DNA from 2 places in the Paenibacillus sp. 7541 genome. Region 1 is predicted to be linked to the other one. Evidence: riboswitches for the same ligand, from Rfam matches in the RefSeq annotation. Region 1 holds a riboswitch; the other holds the start of a gene.
The links. A riboswitch is a leader RNA that binds a small molecule or an ion and turns the genes downstream of it on or off. The one in region 1 is predicted to bind FMN.
Positions count from the first base shown of each region.

Region 1 (12,285 bases):
ACCGTATTTGGCAAAGTGGTTGAAGGTATGGAATATGTGGACGAGTTCAAAGGCCGCGACAAAATGGAGAAAGTGGAAGTATTCGAAGCATAATTAAAGATACATTCATCCCAAAGGATCTCACATTCCGCGGTTTCGTGGAATATAGAGATCCTTTTGGCTTATGTTCATACCTGAAGGAGATTGATATGAAACGGTTATTATGGATCGGGTGTTTATCGTATTTCTTAATCGGTCTGGCGCATGTTGTGCTGGGTTCGGTGCTGCCGGTCATGCTGGAGCATTACGGCCGGGAATACAGTGAAGGCGGCATGCTCATCTTCACCCAATTTGCCGGCTTTCTGGTGGGCGTGCTTGTCTCGCCGCTGATCAACCGCCGCTTTGGCAAAAGAGGGGGACTGCTGATCGCTGCCGGTTTGCTGACGGCAGCCGAGTTTCTGTACACGCTGCTGCCGCCATGGGAGTGGCTGTACGTGATTGCTGTCGCCGCCGGCTTCGGCTTCGGCATGATTGAAGCGGTCATCGGAACGATTATTATTGCGGCCATTAAAGACAAGACGGCGGTGGCTATGAGCCGGCTTGAGGTGTTCTTCGGCGTTGGCGCCATGGTGATGCCGATGATTGCGAGCGGATTCATTACGCAGGAATGGTGGAAGTTTTCGTTTTTTGTCGTGTCCCTGTTTTCCTTTGTGACGCTGCTGTTCTGGTCCAGAAGCTCCTTTGGTGAAGCTGACGCAGTGCTTGACACGCGGGGCGATACGGCTTCGGCTGAAGGCGAGGAGCCGGTTGGCAAGGCGGCGTATAAGTATCGGGGAAGCGCGTTTGGCATTCTGGCGCTGTTTATCGTATTTTTCTTTCTCTATGTAGGAACCGAGATGAGTCTGGCCAACTTCATGCCAGCCATTCTGATTGAGAAGCTTGGGGTAATGAAAGAGACGGCCGCCCTCAGCATTACCTGCTTCTGGGTGGCGATGTCGGTCGGCCGGATATTCGCCGGAACGCTGGCCGAGAAGATCCACTACCGGGTCTATGTGCTGCTGAGCTGTCTGCTGACATTGATGATGTTGATCATCTTTCCGTTTGCGGAGCAGGTGTGGGCCGCATTTACGATCATATTGCTGCTGGGGCTGTTCATGTCCGGGCTGTTCTCCATCGCGCTCGTATTTGCGAGCAAGCTGCTGGAGGGGAGCGAGGAATCGACGCCTAGCATATTGATCGCCTCGGGAGGCATAGGCGGTGCCATCCTGCCGCTCGTTACGGGCTGGAGTCTGGATCATCTCCCGCTTCACCAGGCCGTTTGGTTATTTGCGATTTTTGCCGTTGGTCTGGTGGTTCTTAGTGTGGCTGCGTATTCATTGCAGATTCGACAGCCGAGCACCGGGCCAGGAGCCCGGCATGAGGAAGGGAAGGCTCTCCTGTGATGGGAATCAGAGCTCTTACCCGCACCGTTAATTTGATATCAGGACCAAGGTGAACATGAAGTGAAGGAGCGATAGAGGGAATGAAATTGAATAGTTCCGTGATCACAACGTTACAACAGGAACGTTCACAGCATGAGGTATATCCGCCTGCAACCGAAGCTGATATTATGGAAACCGAAATTGCTTTGGGGGTGCGTCTGCCGGAATCGTATTGCAAATTCGTATCCGAGTTCAGCAACGGTGCATACTTATATCGCTGTCAGGAAATATCCGCTGTGGGACAAGGGAATCAACAAATCGGCGCCCTTCAACATACCTACAGACCATGGACAGCGGGGCCTCATAAGGTCGATGATGGTCAACCTATTCCAATTCGTGAAGGTGGATATGTTACGGTGGACCAGCTCATTCCATTTGCTTATGACCATAATGGGAATATGTGGTGTTTTATTATCGAGAAGATGCAAGATCATGAATATCGGGTCGGCTATTATGATACGTTCCAGCCTAAATTATATGGAGTGATGGACAGCTTTCACGATTGGTTGAACGTATGTGTTTCGCATCGGGAAGAGGTGATTCGCGCGATCTTTGATGATGATGTGATCGTACACGAGCTGGGACTGGGGTAATGATAACAGTGCCATTAGCCAGTCTGACACCGAATCGACATTTGCGATGCTTGCATTTTTGCAAGGTGAGTGTTATTTTTATAAGCAACAGTAAAGTTATTTACTGAGAAAACTTCATAACATGTTATCCTTCGGGGTCGGGTGCAATTCCCAACCGGCGGTGATGCACGTGTCATAATCAGCGTAGGAAAGTAAGAGCTGTAGACGCGGGCTTAGTCCGTGACCCGGATGCGTGAAAGTGCGCGCATACGGTGGACCTGGTGCAAATCCGGGACCGACAGTATAGTCTGGATGGGAGAAGGATGGACGAAGCTTGGCATCTGTTTAATCATGTGGCTATGCCGATTCTCGGTATGCCTATCTTCAGGTTAAACATTGTCAATGTCCGATAACAGAAGCAATGCTTCAAGCTATGTGCGGTTTTTCACAAGTGAATCCGGATGGTTGGATGTGTCCATCGGGGGTTGAATGTTTATTTGTGATGCTTGGATACGCATAGTCTTGTTTATTGCTATCTTTTGAATACTCCCATGAGGCCCTGTTTGGATTTGAGAATCCGGACAGGGCTCTTTTATTTCTTGCAGAAATTTGCTTCGTCCATACGTCACGCGGGGCATCCTTACCCTTAGCTGCCCGCATGACGAAACATAATGCTGAGGAGGGGCAAAATGGACATTATGAATGATGAATACTACATGTCGCTGGCGCTGGATATGGCGGAACGAGCACAAGGCCAGACGGGCATCAATCCGGTGGTCGGCTGCGTGGTTGTTCAGGATGGAGCGCTGGCCGGTGTGGGGACCCATCTTGCCCGCGGGACGCCGCATGCGGAGGTTCACGCCTTGAACATGGCTGGCAACAAAGCGAAGGGCAGTACCGTGTACGTCACGCTCGAGCCGTGCAGCCATTACGGCAAAACACCACCCTGCAGTGACCGGCTGATTGCAGAGGGTGTCAAGCGTGTTGTCGTTGCCTGCGAGGACCCGAATCCGCGCGTGGCTGGAACCGGCATTGAGAAGCTTCGGGCTGCGGGCATTCAAGTGGACACAGGCGTGCTCCGGGACAGGGCGCTCCGGTTGAATGAGCGGTTTATCAAATACATTACGACAGGGCTGCCTTATGTCACATTGAAGACCGCCAGCACGCTGGATGGGAAAATTGCCACCCGGACCGGAGACAGCAAATGGATATCGAATGAAGCATCCCGTGAGATTGTTCATACGCTCCGGCATCGGCATCAAGGTATTATGGTCGGGGTGTCGACGGTCATTGCGGACAACCCACAGCTGACCACCCGGCTTACGGTGGATGGCCTGCATCCGGCCAGAATAGTCGTTGATTCAAGGCTTCGCATCCCGATGGATTGCCGGCTGGTGACAGATAAAGCGGCGCCGACGATCATTCTGACGACGGAGCTGGCCGACCGGGAGAAGCAGAATGCACTGGAGGCAGCCGGGCTGACGGTGATCCGGTGCGGAGACGGTCCGCGTGTGGATCTCAAGGCGGGCATGGCACGCCTCGGCGAGATGGAGATCGGCTCGGTTCTGCTTGAGGGCGGGGGTACATTAAACGGGGCCATGCTGGAGGAACGGCTGGTTGACCGCATGATGCTGTTCTTGGCTCCGAAGATTGTTGGCGGGCACAATGCGCCTGCTAGCTTCAGCTTCGATGGTTATGAGCGCATGAGCGATGCGGTGGAGCTTGAACAGCTGGAGGTGGAGCGGATTGGGGACAATGTATGCATTACAGGCGTTCCTGTCTGGAAATAACGAAGCTGGGAGGAAAGGAGGCGAACCTAAACGATGTTTACCGGATTAGTGGAAGAGATCGGGGAAATGCGCCGCATTAGCCGCCAGGGAGAGGCGATGGTGCTCAGCATTGCTGCCTCGCGCATTATGGATGACCTGAAGCTGGGCGACAGCGTATCGGTTAACGGGGTATGCCTGACGGCAACTTCGATCGATACGGGCATGTTCACGGTGGATGTGATGCCGGAAACTTACAGGAATACGACTCTGAAGGCGCTGAAAGCCGGGAGCAAGGTGAACCTGGAGCGGGCGATGGCGGCAGGCGGACGTTTTGGCGGGCATATTGTACAGGGTCATGTAGATGGGGTAGGCACGATTCGAAGCGTCCATGCTGATCATAATGCGGTCGTGTATGAAATCGCACCCGAGAACAAGGAGCTCTTTAAATACATCATTCCGAAAGGGTCGGTTACGCTGGATGGAATTAGTTTGACGGTCGTCAAGACGACCGCATCCTCCTTCACCGTTTCGATCATTCCGCACACGCTGGGCGAAACCGTACTCGGATACAAGAGGGCTGGCGATACGATCAACATTGAAACCGACATTCTGGGCAAATATGTGGATCACCTGCTGCATTACCGCCCGGATGAAGGGCAGGACGGCGGAAGGACAGAAGCCGGCTCGGGGATCAGCCGGGAATATTTGGCCGAGCACGGTTTCATATAGAACAGGTACACAAGAGATAGAGGATCGCATCAGCACATTTATGGATAAGGAGGATGGAACGATGGAGGAACAGTTTTCATTTCATTCGATTGAAGAAGCGCTGGATGACCTGAAGCAAGGGAAAGTCATCATCGTCGTTGATGACGAAGACCGTGAGAATGAAGGGGATTTCATCGCATTAGCGGAAATGGCAACGCCGGAGGTCATCAATTTTATGATCAAAGAGGGCCGCGGGCTCGTCTGCTTGCCAATGACCCAAAAGAGAGCGGAGGAGCTGGATCTGAAGCCGATGGTCGCCCAGAACACGGATTACCACGGCACTGCGTTCACCGTGTCGATCGATCACAAGGATACGACGACGGGCATTTCCGCGTATGAACGCTCGCTCACCGTTCGGGGCATTATGGATCCGGCAGCGACCGCAGCGGATTTCCGGCGGCCGGGCCACATGTTCCCGCTCATCGCCAAGGATGGCGGCGTTCTGCGCCGGGCTGGACATACTGAGGCGGCCATCGATCTGGCACGGATGTGCGGCTCATATCCAGCCGGCGTCATCTGTGAGGTGATCAAAGAAGACGGAACGATGGCCCGATTGACTGATCTGGTGGATATTGCGGAGAAGCATCAGCTCAAGCTGATCAGCATCAAGGATCTAATTCATTACCGCAACGCCAAGGAGCAGCTTGTTCATCGCGAAGTGGCCGTGCGCATGCCGACAGACTTCGGGGTGTTCCAGGCGGTAGCCTACACCAACGATGTGGACAACAAGGAGCATGTGGCCCTCGTCAAGGGAGAAATTGACGGTGAGCAGCCGGTCCTTGTGCGCGTTCACTCCGAGTGCCTGACCGGCGATGTGTTCCACTCGCATCGCTGCGACTGCGGACCGCAGTTTGAGGCTGCGCTTCGCCAGATTCATGAGGCGGGCAGCGGAGTGCTCCTGTACATGCGTCAGGAAGGCCGCGGCATCGGACTGATCAACAAGCTGAAGGCTTATAAACTCCAGGAAGAAGGGCTGGACACGGTGGATGCCAATCTGAAGCTTGGATTTCCAGCCGACCTGCGCGACTACGGAATCGGGGCCCAAATTCTGAAGGATCTGGGTGTCCGCAAAATCCGTCTGCTCACCAACAACCCTCGCAAAATCAAGGGACTGGAGGGTTACGGGCTGGAAGTGGTCGAGCGGGTGCCGATTCAAATGCCGGAAAATGAAGACAACACCGCATATCTTCACACCAAGCAGGCCAAGCTCGGACACATGCTGGAGTTTGATGACATCGAGCAAAACGAAAGCAGCAAAATATAAATCCTAAATTCTAATTCGAAAGGTTGATGACAAACATGGCACATTATTTTGAAGGTAATCTGGTTTCCGAAGGACTTCGGTACGGGATCGTCGTGGGACGTTTTAACGAGTTTATTACAAGCAAGCTGCTGGGCGGGGCACTTGACGCGCTGAAGCGGCATGGGGTGAAGGACGACGAGGTGGATGTGGCCTGGGTACCGGGCGCTTTCGAAATCCCCCTCATCGCCCAGAAAATGGCGGAAAGCGGCAAGTACGATGCGATTATTACGCTCGGGACCGTGATTCGCGGCTCAACGACCCATTATGATTATGTGTGCAACGAGGTGGCCAAAGGGGTGTCCGCCATTAACCTGAAGACCGGCGTGCCCACGATTTTTGGCGTCGTCACAACCGAGAACATCGAGCAAGCGGTCGAGCGTGCAGGAACGAAGGCGGGCAACAAGGGCTGGGATTCCGCGATGGCGGCCATTGAAATGGCAAACTTGACGAAACAGCTAAAATAGTGCTTATTTAATGTAGTGTTCTTTTTTAAGGACACTGCATTTTATTTTTGGCGGGAGGATTCACCGTGACCGTATTGTACAAGCTGGAGACGTTTGAAGGTCCGCTTGATCTGCTTCTGCATCTCATTGATAAAGCGGAAATTGACATCCAGGATATTCCCGTCAGCGAGATTACCGATCAGTACATGGCCTATTTGCAGAGCATGCAGGAGCTGGAGCTGGAGATTACCAGCGAGTTTCTCGTGATGGCGGCAACGCTGCTGTCCATCAAAAGCAAGCTGCTGTTGCCAAAGCCCCCGGTTATTGAAATGGACGAGTTCGATTATTATGAAGATGATGATATTGACCCAAGAGCCGAGCTCATTCAGAAGCTGATAGAATATCGAAAATATAAAGGCATCGCTCGCCACCTCCATGAACGGGAATGGGAGCGCAGCCAGATATATTCCAAGGAAGCCGAAGATTTAACGCCTTATATGCCTGTGACGCCGGAAAACCCGGTTGAAGGATTACATATTTCCGATTTGATTGCCGCCTTTCAGCGTGCCCTTAGCAAAGCGGTGAAACGGACGTCTTACGCCCGCATTGAACGGGATGAAATCTCGGTCAAGGACCGAATTCGCCAAGTGGTGGACACGCTGCAGAATGTTGGACGCGGAGGGCGTGTGCTGTTCTCGAAGCTGCTGCATGAGGAGATGGAGCGGCATGAAATTGTGGTGACATTCCTGGCCATTCTGGAACTGATGAAGATGAAGCAGATCTGGTGTTATCAGGAATCCTTATTCGGAGATATCGTTATGGAGTGGAGAGGGGAAGAAAGACTTGATGGAATATCCGATGCTGAAATCGATTATTGAGGGACTGCTGTTTCTTTCAGGAGAAGAGGGGCTGTCGGTGAAGCAGCTCTCCGAAATTACGGAGCAGAAGGCGGAGCTGATCACGTCCGCACTGGAGGAGATGAAGGAGGACTGTGAGCGTCAGCATCGCGGGATCCAGATCGTTCAGATTGCCGGAAACTACAAGCTGGCTACGCTGCCTGAGCATGCGCCGTATTTTGAACGGCTGGCCTATTCACCATCCCGGTCTGCGCTGTCCCAGGCGGCGCTGGAGACGCTGTCAATCGTTGCTTACCGGCAGCCGATAACCCGGGTGGAGATCGAGGAGATTCGCGGCGTAAAGTCCGAGCGGGCGATTCACACCCTGGTGAACAAAGGCTTGATCGAGGAGGTCGGCAGAGCCGAAGCGATCGGCCGCCCGATTCTGTACGGGACGACCAAGGCGTTTTTGGATTATTTTGGCTTGGCCAGCATCAAGGACTTGCCGGAGCCTTCCCAGTTTGAGGATACGGATCAGCTGGAGGAGGAAACGCAGCTGCTGTTCGACAAGCTGGACGGTCGGCAGCTTACGATTGATGATGTTGATTGAGATGGCCTGTTTGAGTTTACGTCATCGCTATATAAAACACGGTGCGCCAGACAAGCGGGGTTATCCCGCTGGATCAGGCGTACCGTGTTTTTTAGTATCCGCATCTTTTTACGATCGAATTGCCATACTAAGCCAACGGGTATATTCATTGTCTGGAGGTAACGTGTGTGAGCATCTGGGTCTTACTGGCGATCGGGCTGGTCTTGTTGTTCGTCATCCTGCTGCTGATCGTGCTGAGCTCGATGATTACGATGAGCTTCGGCATACGTCTTAGCACCAAAGAATGCAAAGTAAACATACGCATCACCATGTTGTTTGGGCTGCTGCGCCGGGAATACGACATTCCGGTTAAGGTGGCGAACGGGGCGGTTGAACTGGAGATCAAGGAAGTGCCGGACAAGGAGGAGCAGGAGGAGGACGGGGACGAACCGGCCAAATCGATTCCGATGTCCTTCCCCTTGCGAGGCTTGAACGGCGGCCTTACCAAATCGCCGAGCTTCAAGCGATGGATGAAACGAACCTTGACCCGGATACGCCTGAAGGAACTCAAGTGGACGACCAGGGTAGCGCTGGACAACGCGGCCGAAACCGCGGTTGCCACCGGACTGATGTGGAGCATCAAGCATACGCTGCTTGGATGGGTATCGTACAAGCTGAAGATGGAGCAAATTCCGCAGCTTGACATATCGCCCATATTTAACGGACCGCCGCAAATTTCCACCGAAATGCGCTGCATAGCGGAAATCTCCTGCGGTAAAGCTATGTATGCTGGACTGGTACTTATGGTTCGCGTGTTAAAGATGAAAGGAGGAATTAAATCATGGCAGAACACCCAATTCAAGGCTTGATGCAAACCGCGATGGAGAACATCAAGGGCATGGTGGACGTCAATACGATTGTCGGTGACCCTGTAAACACACCTGACGGCAGCGTCATTTTGCCTATAAGCAAGGTGGCCTTTGGTTTTGCGGCCGGGGGCAGTGATTACAACGTCGAGGCAGGCGGGGATCACCGGTCTTCCGCTGATCATTCGTCCATGGATCACAACGGACTTCCGTTCGGCGGCGGCAGTGGCGGCGGGGTGACCATCAGTCCCATTGCTTTTCTCGTCGTCGGAAAGGATGGCGTTCATATCGTGCCGCTGGACAACCAGACGCATCTGTTCGAACGCATTATCGATGCGACTCCGTACCTGCTGGAGCAGGTTCAGTCCATGTTCCAAAGCGGGGGCGGTTCCTCATCCGCTTCGGCTTCCTCGTCTTCAAGCGAGCCAACGTATTCTTAAACGTCCAGCTGCTTGCTAACGGAACATTGATGTAACGTCCATGCTTCAAACATAAAATGACGGTGCAGGCGTCTGCCTGACCCGTCATTTTATGTTTCTGGACCACATTATCTTGAATATGGACATACCTCATTAGACAAGTACATATACTTGTACAAGATTTCCGAACACCGGAGGATTATAAAAATGAACATGTTCAATCGGACTGCCTGCAGATCGCTGCTTGCGATCATGATGACCGTCGTATGCTTCGCTTATACCGCTCTTCCGGCCTATGCGCATCACGAGAATGGGCCGCCCAATCATGCTCAGGCTGCTGCACTCATTGACGTCACGTCAGGCCGGCTGCTGTACAGTAAAAACGGGGATGACCGCCTGCGAATTGCCAGCCTTACTAAAATTATGACCGCGATTGTGGCGATTGAGCAAGGGAAGCTGAGCGACAGGGTTACCGTATCCAAAAATGCGTTTGCCAAGGAAGGCTCATCGCTGTTCCTCAAGCTGGGGGAGGAGATGACGCTGGAGAACCTGCTGTACGGCTTGATGCTTCGTTCGGGCAATGACGCTGCCACCGCCATCGCCGAGCATGTCGGCGGAACAGAGGAAGGGTTCGTGCTGCTCATGAACGAGAAGGCGGCCGAGCTCGGACTTTCCAACACCCACTTCATGAACCCTCATGGCCTGGATCATGATGAGCATTACTCATCAGCCAATGATCTCGCGATGCTGACCGCCTATGCCCTCCAAAACCCGATATTTAGCGAGATTGTGAAAACTCCGACCAAGCGAGCGCCGAATCCGAATGCTTCATGGGACTACAAGTGGGACAACAAAAACAAGATGCTTCGGTTCTACGAAGGGGCTGACGGCGTAAAGACCGGATATACGAAAAAAGCGTTCCGCTGTCTTGTCAGCTCTGCAACCCGGGGCGGGCAGCAGATCGCCGCAGTCACTTTGAACGACGGCAACGACTGGAACGACCATGCAACCATGCTGGACTATGGCTTCGAGCATTTCCCGCTGAAGCAAATTACGGTCAAGGGCCAGAAGATTCAAGGCCAGAGTCTCGTAAGCGGCCGTGATTTCATCTACCCGTTCGCTCATGGTGAAGAGGAGAAGCTGGTGAAGAAGCTGGTGCTCCGCAAGCCTGGCAATCCGGATCTTTCGTTCGGCATGCGCGGTTATATCGAGCTGTTGCTCGAGGGTCAGAAGATTGGGCAGGTTCCCGTTTATGCTGAAGGCAGCCCAATTCCCGATATTCCACAGCAGAAGTTAAGACAGCGCACAGCGTCCGCCTCGGCTCCATATGGCGCACTCAGCCTGTGGGAATCGGCCCGTGAAGTGCTGAAATCGCTGTTTGGCGGGGAGCGGAACTGATTTCTTCAGCAAGCACAACGCCGCATCGTTACGAGGGAGGAGCATAGTTCTATGATCAATTGGATATGGATGGGGATGCTTGTCATTGGCTTTGTCTTCGCCGCCGTGAACGGGAATATCGACAGCGTAACCAAGGCGGCCTTCGATGGCGCTCAGACCGGTGTGACCGTCTCCTTCGGCCTGATCAGCATCCTGGTGTTCTGGCTCGGGATGATGCGTCTGACGGAGGAAGCAGGCCTGCTGAAGAAGGTGGCGAAGCTGCTTAGTCCTGTCGTGCGATTCCTGTTTCCAGATGTGCCGAAGGACCATCCGGCGATGGGGTATATCTTGTCTAACATGAGCGCGAATTTGTTCGGGCTTGGCAATGCCGCAACGCCGATGGGGATCAAGGCGATGCAGGAGCTGCAGAAGCTGAATCCCGACAAGGAAACGGCGACGCCGGCGATGTGCACGCTGCTTGCGCTGAATACGGCCAGCATTACGTTGATTCCAACGACGCTGATTGCGATCCGGCTCAATTATGATTCTGCCAACCCGTCCGAAATCGTAGGCACGACACTTCTGGCCACGGCGATTGCTACCGCAGCTGCCATTGCTGCGGACCGCTGGTACCGGTTCAGGACGTTTGACAAGGCGAAGCCGCCAGGGGCTGGGGCCGGTCTGAGTACGGATGCGAAAGGGTGATGAACATTGCTGTCATGGTTAAACGTAATTTCGGCCTGGTCGATTCCGATCATCATAGCATTCATCCCTCTGTATGCTGCCACGCGCAAGGTACCGGTCTACGAATCCTTCGTTGATGGGGCGAAGGACGGATTCTCCACGGCGATTCAGATCATCCCCCATCTCGTTGGCATGATGGTAGCGATCAGCGTATTCCGCGCTTCCGGAGCACTGGAATTTCTTGTGGGCTGGACAGGCCCGTTTCTGCAGTCGCTTGGGGTGCCGAGCGAGGTGCTGCCGCTCGGCTTGCTCCGCCCGTTGACCGGGACGGGGTCGCTGGCCTACACCACCGAGCTGATTCGCGCCTATGGCCCGGACTCCTTGATTGGTCGCATCGCCTCCACGATCCAGGGAAGCACCGACACGACGCTGTATGTGCTGACGGTCTATTTTGGCGCAGTAGGCATCCGCAACGGCAGATATGCGCTCAAGGTCGGTCTTTTCTCGGATATCGTCGGGTTTATTGCCGCTATTGCCGTATGTTTAATCGTGTTTGGCTAATAAAATCGATGCAGGAGTACATTCGCCCATACTTGCAATCCATCGCTGTCATATACTGCTTTCAAGCCCGAGCTGAAGGAGTGATGGCATGGAATTCGAAGGATTCATCATTCATCATACCGTCTGCGGGAAAGACGATGGAAGCTGGGATTTCCTGATTCGCGCTGACGGTACGGTGACGCCGAGCCCCGCACCTAGCCGTGCGGGGTATATTTGCATTGCGCTCGAAGGGGATTTTGACCGCGACTACAACCTGATGACAAGCGCCCAGAAAGAGCAGCTGTTCACCGCCAGCAAAATCATTATGGAGCTTTCCCGGCTCTACCAAATGTCTCCGCTATACCTGATTCCCCACTCCAGCTCCTGCCCGGGAGCGCAATTTCCGTGGAACTCGCTTGTGATTTATCCCGCCGATGGTTATCATTAGGGATGAGGTGACCTAAAAGACATGGAGAGATTACAGAAAATTATGGCCCAGGCCGGAGTAGCTTCCCGCCGCAAGTGCGAGGAACTGATTCTTGAAGGCAAGGTGCAGGTGAATGGTGAGACCGTAACCGAGCTGGGCACGAAGGCCGATCCCGAACAGGATATCATAACGGTTTCCGGGAAACCGATCAAAAACGAGAAGAAAGTATATT
Region 1 is NZ_NQLZ01000015.1:140,306-152,590, forward strand. It holds gene CHH75_RS09795 (peptidylprolyl isomerase) at 1-93, shown strand, start outside; gene CHH75_RS09800 (MFS transporter) at 189-1,421, shown strand; gene CHH75_RS09805 (SMI1/KNR4 family protein) at 1,502-2,053, shown strand; FMN riboswitch at 2,177-2,360, shown strand; gene ribD (bifunctional diaminohydroxyphosphoribosylaminopyrimidine deaminase/5-amino-6-(5-phosphoribosylamino)uracil reductase RibD) at 2,722-3,822, shown strand; gene CHH75_RS09815 (riboflavin synthase) at 3,856-4,530, shown strand; gene CHH75_RS09820 (bifunctional 3,4-dihydroxy-2-butanone-4-phosphate synthase/GTP cyclohydrolase II) at 4,592-5,833, shown strand; gene ribH (6,7-dimethyl-8-ribityllumazine synthase) at 5,869-6,336, shown strand; gene CHH75_RS09830 (segregation and condensation protein A) at 6,402-7,193, shown strand; gene scpB (SMC-Scp complex subunit ScpB) at 7,162-7,761, shown strand; gene CHH75_RS09840 (DUF2953 domain-containing protein) at 7,929-8,609, shown strand; gene ytfJ (GerW family sporulation protein) at 8,582-9,046, shown strand; gene CHH75_RS09850 (D-alanyl-D-alanine carboxypeptidase family protein) at 9,233-10,423, shown strand; gene CHH75_RS09855 (nucleoside recognition domain-containing protein) at 10,475-11,107, shown strand; gene CHH75_RS09860 (spore maturation protein) at 11,114-11,647, shown strand; gene CHH75_RS09865 (peptidoglycan recognition protein family protein) at 11,736-12,074, shown strand; gene CHH75_RS09870 (pseudouridine synthase) at 12,096-12,285, shown strand, end outside.

Region 2 (12,285 bases), on a different contig from region 1:
GCCGATATCCTTCACATAAATCCCCTTGCCGTTCACCACCTGAACAATATCCATCGCTTCCAGATAGCGCAGCGCTTCACGAAGGGAGGAGCGTCCGACACCGAATAGCTGGGTCAGTTCCTCCACAGACGGAAGCTTATCGCCTTCCTGCAAGTTTTTCTCTTCAATGTATTTCTGAATCTCTTCGGCAACCAGTTCATGAACATGCCGCTTCTGTATTTTTCGGTTCATTCTCGCCATCCTTTCCACCTATCAGATAGGTGAATGATATTGGATTTCCCATCGATTGTCAACTGCATCCATATTGGGCCCCTGCCTATCAGCCGCAACAGAATCGAGCTCATAAAAACATCCTGCATCTGACACAGATGCAGGATGAATTCATGAATCGCTGAGCGTTTCGGTTTATTGAATTGCAGAGACCAGCATCAACACCACGTCTCTGCGGGTTACAGCGCCATCGCCTGCCGGTGCGGCAGCTGCTTCATCGCCCGCCGCCGCAGCGATAATCGCCGCAGCTTCAGCCGCTGTCAACGTTTGCTTCGGACCGAAGGACGATCCAGCCAGCGTCTCCAGCAAGCCAGCTTCCTTCAAGGACGCTACGGCAGGCAGCGCCCAGGCTGGAATGCTGCTCTCATCCGCATAGCCTGCGGATGCTGCCGATCCGGCGATGTCGAACGCACGGCTGACCAGCACCGCAAATTCAGCACGGGTGACAGCCTGGTCCGGACGGAATGTGCCATCCTGATAACCGTTGACCAAGCCTGCGTCGGCAGCGGCCTGGATAGCGTCAGCATCCTTGTCATTCACAAGGTCTTTAAAGACGCTTTCTCCCGCTGCGCCATCCGTTGCGCCGCCAGCTTCCCCAGGAAGCGCAGCTCCCTTCAGGTCAATACTGCGTCCTTCCACAGCCGCATCCACAACATCAAGCTGCTCCAGATACTCGCGGAAGATTTCATAGTCTACAATATTCAGCTCATAGAAACGGTCAGCGTCCTTCGCTTGCTTCATCGCTCTGTAGAAGTCCCCGCCATCGGCCATGTAGGAGTTGGTAGCCACAATATAATATGCGTTAGGCTCCATATCTGTATAAGTGCCGTCCGCATTCTGGATTTGAACTTTCACGATGCGCTCGCCTTGCTGCGTTACGCTGCCGCTAACGGCGTCAATCTGTTCGCCCTGCTTCGTGGAATCATAGTAGAAGCGCATGCCCGATACTTGCGGGAAGCGTCCTTCCCCGTTTTCCACACCGCTAATACCGTTCTCCAGAGCAGCGGCGATCTCTGCACCTGTCATTTTCAGCGCCGACAAATTATTCGCAAACGGCATTGTCGTCAACAGATGCCCCAGCGTAATATCCCCGGCTGGAATCGAAGCACGGATACCTCCAGCGTTCTGAATGGTCACGTACCCTTTGACATCGTCTTCCTGCACGAGGCTCATCACTTTGGCGCGCATGCCGTCCGCGATCAGATTGCCGAGATTCGTTTCCTGTGTACGGACATTGCTGCGCTCTCCGTCCAGCTCAACCTCAGAGCTGGCCACCACGGTTTTCTTCAATTCTTCCAGTGCCGCTGCATACTCCTGAACCTTTGCTTCAGCAGCAGCATCGCCTTGGATGAGGAAATTGCCTTCATCGTCCTTGGCATCAAGATTGATCAGCTTATAGTCCCAATCCGTCAAAACACCATTCTCGTCAAACGTCACATCCAGTTGTCCCAAATTGACGTTGTATTCACCTGTCTGTACGATCAGAGTAGGTTCAGCATCCGCATGAAACACTTCCGCCTGATCAAGCTTCGTATGGGAGTGGCCGCCAACGATAACGTCCAGGCCTTTCACCGCTTTGGCAAGCTTGCGGTCTTCAGCATATCCGAGGTGAGTCACTGCGATGATTTTGTTAACCCCGGCTGCTTCAAGCGCATTCACCTGTTTCTGAGCCGCTTCCACTTCATATTCGAATTTGATATGGTCTCCCGGGGAGGCCAGTACAGCTGTTTCCGGTGTTGTCAGACCGATGATCCCTACCTTCTCGCCTTTCACTTCCTTGATCAGGGCAGGGTAGATTTCACCGGCATTGCCTGGAGTACCGATCTCTTCATTAGTGAATCCGTTCAAGGCAGGCTCGGCGCTAAAATCAACGTTCGAGCTGACGAACGGGAACTTCGCTTCCTTCACGAATTCAGCCAGCACCTCCGGCCCGCGGTCAAATTCATGATTGCCGAAAGTCATGGCATCGTATTTCATCAAATTCATAAAGTAAAGATCAGCAAGTCCATTATATTGATTGAAGTACAAGGTTCCGGAAAATACATCCCCGGCATCGAGCAGCAGCGTGCTGTCATTCCTTGCTTCGTTCACCGCAGTAACCCGGCGGGCTACATTGTCCAAGTGAGCATGGGTGTCGTTAGTATGTAAGATACGAAGTTCAAAACCTTGGGCTTCTCCTTCTGCTGCAAAAACACTTCCCGTACCCGCCGGCAGCAGGCCAACGACCAATAGCGCAGCAATCAGAAGTTTGCACAGTGGACGCTTGAATACATTCATGAATATAAATCCTCCCTATCAATTTATGTGGCTACCTATTAACTATAAATTTAATAGCTTTGCATGTAAATCCTCGTGTCACATCTAATCTTCTAAATTTTAGGATGACATTGACGAAATAAATGGGGACCGGGGCAGGGATATCCACCCTGTCCCGGTCCGTTCAGCGATCAACTCGGTTCACTGAAACCTCCCGCTCCTATCACAGGCTTCTCTTTATTTTCTCTTTGTTCTTTCTTGTTCTCTACTCCAGAAAGTCTAGCAATTTCAGCGTCCGATGGAGGACCAGCACGCCCTGTGCTCGCGTCACCTTGTCGAAGGATCCAAATTCGCTTCGCTGGTCGCCCTGAAGGATGCCAAGCCCTGCAAGGTAGCCGACGTCAGAGGCAGCCCATATCGGTATGAGTCCCTGATCACGGAAACGGCTCAGTGCACCGTTTGTATCTATGCCGGTGTCAGCCGCCGCTTCCTCCATGACACGAATCGCCCGGGCGGCCATAACCGCCATCTCCGCTCTCGTTAGACCCGAGTTCGGGGCGAATGCGCCTCCTGCGCCGCCTTGTACGATGCCGTATTGTACGGCCGCCGCAATTTCACCGGCGAAGCGGTCACTGCTGCGCACATCGGTGAATCCTGCGCTGCTCTTGGAAGGGGCAAGCCCCAATCCGTGGATCAGAAGCGCTGTAAACTCGGCTCTTGTCATTTCCCTTCCCGGGACAAAAGTCTCGTCGCTCATGCCGCTGACAAGCAGCCTTGATGCCAGAAGCTCGATCTCCTTTTGTGCCCAGTGACCGTTCGTGTCGGCGAAGGATTGCGTGTGCCGCAGCAGAACATACACACCCGAAGCCGCTGCGTGTCTGATCTCCACCGCCGGCTTCCCGCTGACCGTCACCCTTGACGAAGGCACAAACCGGAAGCTGTCGGTCTCCGGATCGTACAGCGCTGCGATGATGCCGCTTCCGCTCACACCGGAAGGAAGCGGAATGATCCGGCTGGCAACCGCCTTGCCGAAGCTGTCAAGCGGCTGCTCCTTCCCTTCTTCTCCAATCGCAACGCTGAATTGAAATACACCGTCTGTCAGTACCGATGCGCCGATGAACGCCGCCTTGTCCGCCACAGCAGCCGCTGTGACAGACCCTGCCGGTCCTACAGACACCTTCAGGTGAAGTCCTTCGCTTCCGCCAGACTGTGAATCAAGAGGAAGCGTGGCCAGCGGGATGCGGTAGGAGGCCAGCCCGGTCTCTACAACAAGCGCCGTCTCTTCCGCCAGCTCCAGAGCTTCGGCCAGCCGGGCTACCGGGATGTAAATATCGGCCGCGCGATTCAATTCAGCGGCGCTCACGATCAGCTCCTTCTGCTGGCGGCTTGCCACACTTTCCACCGCACGCCTCAGAGCTTCATCCTGTATCCGCACCTGATCTGTTGATGTGCCCGAAGCATCCGTCTGCGCCGTCACGAGCAGATCCTCGCCGCTTAGCACATTCGCTTCGCCAGATGGCTCATTCCCTGCCGATGGAGGGGCCGGCTGCGAGGATGGAGGCGTTGCGCTTCCGCCGCCGGAACCTCCCGATCCGCCTGTACCGCCGGAGCCGCCCGTACCAGGGCCAGGGGACGGACCGCCGTTATCGGCCGGCTTCTTCTGCTCCACAATCCGCCCTTCCACCGTCGGTGACACGGTGCCGCCAAGTCGGCTGACATGCTCCATGAAGATTTCGTAATCCGGATAGCCCAAATCTTCGTTATATTTCCCTTCGGCAATCGCTGCGGCGAAGGAGGCGTAGCCGTCTCCGCCGTTGGCAACGAAGCTGTTCGTGGCCAGACGGTAAACTTCCGTCAGGACTAGAGGTACATAAGCGTTGCCTTTTTGAATCTGGATATCGTAGACCTTATCGCCAGCCGGGGCATTCGGGTCCCACTTGAATTTCATGCCGGCAATTTGCGGGAATTTCCCCGGCAGATCCGCCAGCTTGGCGCCGCTGACCCCGTTCTCCAGCCCGTCCTTAAGCTGTTGCCCTGTGACGTCCAGCACGAACAGTGTGTTGCCAAACGGCATAACCGTGCGCAGCTCGCCCATCGTAATCTCGCCTTCATCGATGGAGGCGCGAATCCCCCCGCCGTTCATAATGGCAATATCGGCGTTTTTGATTTCCTTAGCTTTGGCCAGCATGCCGTCTGCAATCAGATTGCCGAGGTTCGTCTCCCTGGCGCGCACATGCTCCCGCTGCCCGTCGAGCGGAACCGCTGCAATGCCGATCACCTGCTTCATCAGCTCTTCGAGTTCAGCTTTATACGGCTCCAGCATTCTTGTGGCCTCCGGGTCCTCCGGAACGGTCTCGTCAACCACCAGCAACTCCCCGCTGAGCTGGCCTTCTTCCGTTAACACAACGCCTTCCTCGTTGAAGCGCAAATCCACCCGTCCGAGGAATTTGCCCCATTCGTTCGCCTGCACAATGACCGTAGGTGTCTGATGCTCCTCATCAATCACCACCTCCGGCTTCGATAACGTCGTGTGCGTATGGCCGCCAACGATAAGGTCGATGCCTTCCACCTTCTCGGCAATTTCCTTGTCTCTGGCATAGCCGATATGCGTCAGCCCGATGATGATGTTAATACCTTCAGCCTCCATCGCCGCCACAGTCTCCCGCGCAGCTTCCACCGCATCGCGGAAGTCAACGTCTTTGCCTGGACTGGAGGTTTCCTTCGTATCTTCAGTCGTCAGACCGAATACGCCCACCTTCTTGCCGTCCACCAGCAGCGTAACATATGGATACACGCCCGCGAGATCGGCTGTTTTCGGCTTCGAAACGTCGATTGCCGCCGGCGCCTTGATCAGATTGGAAATGTCCTTGTCCTTGCTCAGATCTACATTGGAGCTGACCATCGGGAATTTCGCCTGGCGGACAAAATCAGCCAGCACCTTGGTCCCCTGGTCAAATTCATGGTTACCGAAGGTCATTGCATCATAGCCCATATAGTTCATGAACATCAGGTCGGCCAGACCTAACCATTTCGTAAAATACAGATCGCCCGAGAACACATCCCCGGCATCCAGCAGCAGGCTGTTTCCGGCTTCGCTGCGCACCGCGTTGACAAGCGTGGCGCGTCTTGCCACATCTCCCAGATGCGCGTGCGTGTCATTCGTATGCATAACCGTCAGCTTCCAGCCCTCCTCGGAGGCGCCGTCTGCTACCTTGACTGCCACTTCTGCCGAGCCGTAGCCGTCGTCGCTCAGCACCGTAATGACAGCTTCCCCTTTCGATACCGGGGTAACAACACCGCTCGCATCTACTGTCGCCACACTTGCATCCGAGGATCTCCACTGCAGTCCCGGCACAGCGCCGCCAGCAGCCTCAACCTCAGCCACAAGCTGCACCGGCTGCCCGCCCGGGGAAAGCTCCAAGGATGTTCTGTCTACGGTGATTTTCGTCACCTTGAGCTCAAGAACCGCCACCGTGCCGCTTACTTCATTCGCAACGAGCAGCAGCGGCCGCCCTGTCGGGCTGTCCGAAGCCGGAATAAAATCCAGTCCCTCTGGCGCCGAATCGGATCCAAGTCCGGCTTCAAAGTCGCGCGTATTCGTATAATTCAGGAAGACCGGGCTGTACGGATCCGTCACATCATACGTCATGACGCCGCCAATGCGCTCCAGGCCGATGAAGGCCAGCACTTTCTGACCGACCTTGCCTACCTCAACATATTCCGGCTCCGGCCCCTTCTTCGTGCTTCGGTTGTCCATCTCAGGCTTGTCATTGCTGGCGTTGAAATAACGCGGAAGACGCTCGGCCGTTATTCGCTCAAAATCACTGCCGCTGTCATACACCTGAGACATATCCGCGGCATTCCAGATCGAGAACGAACGCGCCCCGTACAGATACAAGCCGTCATGACCCATATCGCTCGCGACTTCAACCTTGTCGTAAGTGCTGCCTTTATCGGCCAGGAACTGCGCTGCCGACGAGGAAGGCGACAAAGCGGCTTTCATCTCGCCGATGTCGCTCTCATTGGAGCGATCATCCCATCCGGTGGCATCCCCTTCGTTCGCGGACAGAATATACTGCTGACCGCCCACGCTGTACGAAGCGATGCCATCTGGCATATAGATGCCGTAAAATGGCGCATTTTCCAGCTTGATAGCTCCATCTCTCAGCAGATCCAGCTCATTGCCCGGCTGGCTGAAATCCTTATAACCGAGCCCGCGCACCGCCGTAATCGACTTTCCGGCGATATCGACGATCGCAATGGCATTGTTCTCCTGAAGAGATACATAAGCCGTCCCTTCATCCTCGGACAAGGCAATGAACTCCGGCTCCAGATCGAATCTGGCATCGGCTTTCGTGCCTTTGCTTCGGATCATTCCGTCTGCTTCCACCGGTCCGCGGATATGCACATCGTTGTCAATTATCGACGGATCGTCGAATTTGAGCAGATGGATCTCATCTGTCATCGTATCAATGATCGTTACGCTTCCCTCCGGATCGGGAGCATCCTCTGTCCGAGGCTCCCCTTCATCCGCGGTCAGAATATAACGTCCGTCGGACGTATACTTAACCATATCCGGCTGAATGCCTGTCTCATACGAAGTGATCAGATTGCCCTCGTAATCGAGGACAAGCACCTTTCCGGCCTTGGTATGATCCTGCTCCTGCACAGCAACCGCCACCTGCTTCGTTGCCGTGCTGACATCGACGCTGGTCAAATCGCCAAAGACGAACCCGCCTGTGTTCACCAGCTCTTCTACATTCACCTGCTTGTCCTTCTTCGGAGTGCCGTCGGCCAGCAACGACACAATTTCCAGGCTTGCAGGCTGTGTCGATCCGTTCACCAGATAAAATTTATGATTATCTTTGTTGTATTTAATAATTTCGGCAACGCCGCCGTCCTTGTTCGATGTGCCCACCGCATAGTGACCTATTTTCTCAATTGCAATCTGGTCTGCTGCGATCGGATCACGCTTGCCAAGCACGCGCAGCTCATAATCCGACTGGGCCGTGTTCACGTCACGGTCCTGGACGGTCACCCGAATCAGGTACGTCCCTTCTTGCCCTGCAGCTGGCACGCCGGTGATGCTGCCCGAGTCCGGCGCGATCGACAAGCCGGATGGCAGTCCGTCTGCCGTGAACGTATACGGAGCTTGTCCGCCATATACGTCCAGTGTTACGGCATAAGCCTCTTCTTCGTAAGCTTCCGGCAGATCGCGATCGGCAAGCCCGAAATCGGCCGCCAACGCGCCGTGCTGAAGCGACTGTATGCTGCCTTCCTGCTGGGCAGTCTGGCTATTCTCCGCTGCCAATACAGCGCCCGGCGATAACAGCGAGGCTAACGTGATTTCAAAAGCCATCCATAATGAGACCACTTTCATGATCCTGTGCTTCAAAATTAGCTCCCCCTGTTCCAACTTGGAATCCATCATTCTCAAGTGTAAGGAGCGATTGTTAAGAGAGCCTCAAAATTTTCGGCGATTTATGTAAAAAAGCCCCCCATGCAAAAAGCCGAGCCCCCGGGTTGGAACCCGGATTGGCTCGGCAGTCATGACAGGCGCGCACGAGATCCGTCTCGCGGCCCGCCCATCTTCATATTCAATTCGCAACGGAAGGCTTGGATTGCAGGGAAATGGCAAACAGCACGCCCCAGATCAGCAGGAACCCAAGCATCTGGGCGCCTGTGACAACCTCACCGAACACCATCCAGTTGATGAGCACGCCCGCCATCGGAAAGCTCAGTTCCGCCAGGGTAGCTACAGAAGCCTTGGTTGTCGTCAAGCCTTTATAGTACACGAGCAGACTGAGCAGCCCCGGCAGCAGCGCCTGCCCCAGCAAATTGAGCGCCACAGCCCCGAAGGCGACGGTGTTCACCGCTGGCAGATTCCATGCGGCTCCCTCGCTCGCCGTAATGACAAGCAGCAGCGGCAGCGCCAGCACAAAGCGCAGTGAAGTCACCGTCTCGTACTTCAGCTTGCCAACCATCAGCCGTCCCATCACGGTAGATCCGCCCCACAGCGCGGCCGCTGCCAGAGAGAGCAGGCTGCCGACCTGCACGAATTCATTCCAGTGCCCGATCGGCACCGCAAAGCCGAAAGTAAGCATGTAGGTCCCCGTCAGCGCAATCAGCAGCATCCAGGCAAAGTGGCGAGGAAGCTTCTCCTTCAGCAGCAGCGCTGCAAGAATGATGGCAAACAGCGGCTGCAGCTTCTGCAGCAAGAGCACTGCGTTCAGATTGCCGCTGGTCAGTCCCATGGTGAACAGCACGGTGGCCAGCGCCGAGCCACCCCATGAGATGAACAGCAGCGCCCCGACATGGCGCCAGCCAAGCAGCTTGAATTCCTTGCGATTTTTCCAAATGATCGGTATCGCTATAAAAGAAATGATGACATGCTCCAACAGAACGATCTGGGCCGAGGTCAGATTATTCAGCAGAATGACCCGAAATAACGGATCGGCGCCCCATAGCGCGGCTCCGAGCACGACCAGCCAGAATCCTCCCCGAAATTGGCTTTTGACTTGCTCACCGCTTCCCGAATTATACGATTGTACAGGCACGGTTGTACTTGCGTTCTCCATCTTGCTGTCTCCTTGTCCTGAATACGGAGGTCTTACTAGCAGAAAACCCCCGTCATCGGCACATGGCCGACAATCGGGGGTTGATCAAATAAGCCTGCATGATGGCGACAGAAAGCCGCTTCGCATGCAAACCGTAACTTGATCTTCTCCCATCCGGACTTTAACCGTCGGCTTTGGATTTTCACCAAATCAGTCGCTAATCTCCCTGCACAAAAGTGCACAACCATAGCGAGTCGCGGGCTTAGGCTTCTTATGACAGAAACAACTGGCATACGAAACCATCACCGCCGGTCAGGAATTTCACCATACCCCGAAGATCCATATTCATGTTTTATTTTTATAAGCTTCAATTCACTTATAATTCCTATAAGCTTACTTACCTACATGCATTATACCATGAATGCTTTCATGGAAATACATTTTTTTTCATAACAAGTGAATCGACCAATGGAAACGGCGCAGACATCCACATCCACTACACCGCTTAACCACGATACTGAGAATTATATAGCAAATATATAAAAGTTTCTACTATTCATTTAAATAATTTTAAGTAATTTAAATGAATGATGTTCTGATCACAGTATCTATATTTTAAACTAAACCAAAATGCCTCATCGTTGCTATGATAATCAGCACAAACCAGCGCAACACAAAAATGCCCCACACGACAAGGATCGCGATGAACAGCACCGCAACCGCTAACTCGGTTTTCGAATAATGGCCGTAATTTCTTATCGATTTGAATAGCCATCCGAACCGCTTTTTGAAACTCCGCTTGTACGTGGTCCTCGGCTCCATATAACCCCAGCCTCCTTAGCTTGACCCTTTAATGAACAGGCGGCTGCGTCTGTAATCATTATCAACGATGCTCCTGTTGCAGCGCTTGGTTGAATTGTACCATTTCATATGGGAAATTTCACCATCTAATCCTCTCTTCCCTGGTAAAACGCAAACAAGCGGCTCACACAAGGATATCCTTGCGCGAGCCGCTGTGCTGCGGGCTGATTGCGACGTATTAGTGTCTGTTACATCTTATTCACCCTGGTAACGATCATATGCCGTCTGATATACGCGCATATACTCCTCCAGCCCCATCCGGTTGATCGTGTTCACATATTCTTCCCACTGGCTGAAGGAAGCGGAGCCGTTCACGAACTTGGCCTCCATCTCATTCACGTAGTCCTGAATATCCTTACCGATCGACGACATAATTTCATTCTCTTCATTCGTGAAGTTGAAGTTGTACAGAATGTCCTTAACGGCATACGGCTCTGCCTTGGCAGCCGCCTCCATCGCACTCGGAAGCGTCTCGGAGCCCTTGAACCAGTTCTCGCGCACGAGGCCTGGATAGCTGCCGCCCAGCCAAGTGAAGTATTTAGCCATCGCCTGATCCTGAGTCAGCCCGTCCGGGTTATTGGTGATCTCGTCCACATACTCCAGCTCGCCGTTAGCCGTTGTAGTAAAGGTCTCGCCTTCCTTGCCCATGAAGTAGAACTGTGCACCCTCATCCCCATAGAAGTAATCCATCCAGCGAACGGTCGCTTCCGGATGCGGGTTCTTATCGGTGATCGCAAACGCGCCAACATGCACCATCGGCACCTTCACATGGGAATACAACTGGTCGCCATGCGGCCCTTTCAGTGCGCCAAGACCGATATACTCCGTGCGGCCCATCACCGTTTCCGGATTCGGCACGATGGTCGAGCCAAGCAGACCCTCCTGGCCTTTAGCGTTCAGCGCGCCGCCTTCAATGGTGAAGATCTCCTTGTCCAGCAGACCCTCGGTATACAGCTTGTTGACAAACTCCAGCATTTCCTTGTACTCCGGCTGCGTCTTCGTGAAGCGAAGCTTGCCCGTGTCCGGGTCCACATCCACGAATTTATGGCCAAGACCGCTGGTCCCAAGTCCCCATGATCCCTTCAAATGATCGATGAGTCCGGTGATGCCGGTTGCGCTGAACGGAACCTCATCATGGACGCCGTTGCCGTTCAGATCCGTTTCTTTTACCGCCTTCAAATATTGGTAGAACTCCTCGATCGTCTCCGGTTCCTTCATCCCAAGCTGGTCCAGCCATTCCTGGTTCACCCACAGCGGTGTTCCCACCAGCATTGACAGCAGCGCCGGATCATAGAACGATGGCATGGAATAGATGTTGCCGTCCGGCATCGTCAGCCCTTTACGGATATCCGGATATTCCTCCATCAGCTTCTTGAAGTTGGGCGCATATTGATCAATCAGATCGTTCAACGGAATGAACACCCCTTGCTCTCCATAGCGCATCAGATCTGAAGAACCGATCCGGGCCGAGTAGAATACATCGGGATAATCTCCACCGGCCAGTGCCAGATTCCGCTTCTCCGTCAGCGTCTCAAACGGTACCAGATCGAAGGTCACATCAATATTGGTCATTTCCTTATAGGTTTTCCACACCAGCGTTTCCTCGAACTTGCTGCCGTTGGTCGGCGATTTGCCTGTGAAGAAGCGGAGCGATATCGGCTCATTCACAATCGGCATGCCCGTCTCGTTCAGAAGGTTAGGCTGTTCGCCGCTCTCCTCCGGCGCGCTCTCCGAGCTGCCGCCGCAGCCTGCCAGAAGTCCTGTACCAAGTACTAACGCTAACGCGGCCGAAACCCATTTTTTCCGTGACATTGTTGTTGTCCTCCCATATTTCTTCATTTTATGAATCTATGCGTCAACCTTTAATCGAACCAATCATGACACCTTTCACAAAATACTTCTGCAGGAACGGGTACAGCATCAGCATCGGCAGGTTGGTTACAATAACAGCCGCATACTTGATCGCCTCCGCATCCATCAGGCTTCGCGCCAGGGAATCGTCGCTGATGTCCACCATCTCCTGCATCTGCCCCTGCACCAGAATCTCCCGCAGGAACAGCTGAAGCGGATAATTGTCGCGACTCGACAAGTAAATCATGGCATTGAAGTACGAGTTCCAGTGCCCGACGGCATAGAAGAGCACCATCACCGCCAAAATCGGACCGGACAGCGGAAGCACAATCCGCAGCAGCACCCGCATATTCGAGCATCCGTCAATAAACGCCGCCTCCTGCAGCTCCTTCGGAATCGAGCTTTGGAAGAACGTCCTCATGATGAGGATGTTCCATACGGACACAGCGGTCGGGATAATCATCACCCAGAAACTATCCAGCATGCCGAG
Region 2 is NZ_NQLZ01000007.1:49,817-62,101, forward strand. It holds gene CHH75_RS05210 (FadR/GntR family transcriptional regulator) at 1-231, opposite strand, end outside; gene CHH75_RS05215 (5'-nucleotidase C-terminal domain-containing protein) at 406-2,547, opposite strand; gene CHH75_RS05220 (choice-of-anchor I family protein) at 2,792-7,921, opposite strand; gene CHH75_RS05225 (DMT family transporter) at 8,124-9,104, opposite strand; FMN riboswitch at 9,242-9,426, opposite strand; gene CHH75_RS05230 (hypothetical protein) at 9,699-9,905, opposite strand; gene CHH75_RS05235 (extracellular solute-binding protein) at 10,140-11,756, opposite strand; gene CHH75_RS05240 (carbohydrate ABC transporter permease) at 11,800-12,285, opposite strand, start outside.
Region 2: it holds a riboswitch for FMN, as region 1 does, so the genes downstream of both, CHH75_RS05225 (DMT family transporter) here and ribD (bifunctional diaminohydroxyphosphoribosylaminopyrimidine deaminase/5-amino-6-(5-phosphoribosylamino)uracil reductase RibD) in region 1, are expected to answer to the same signal.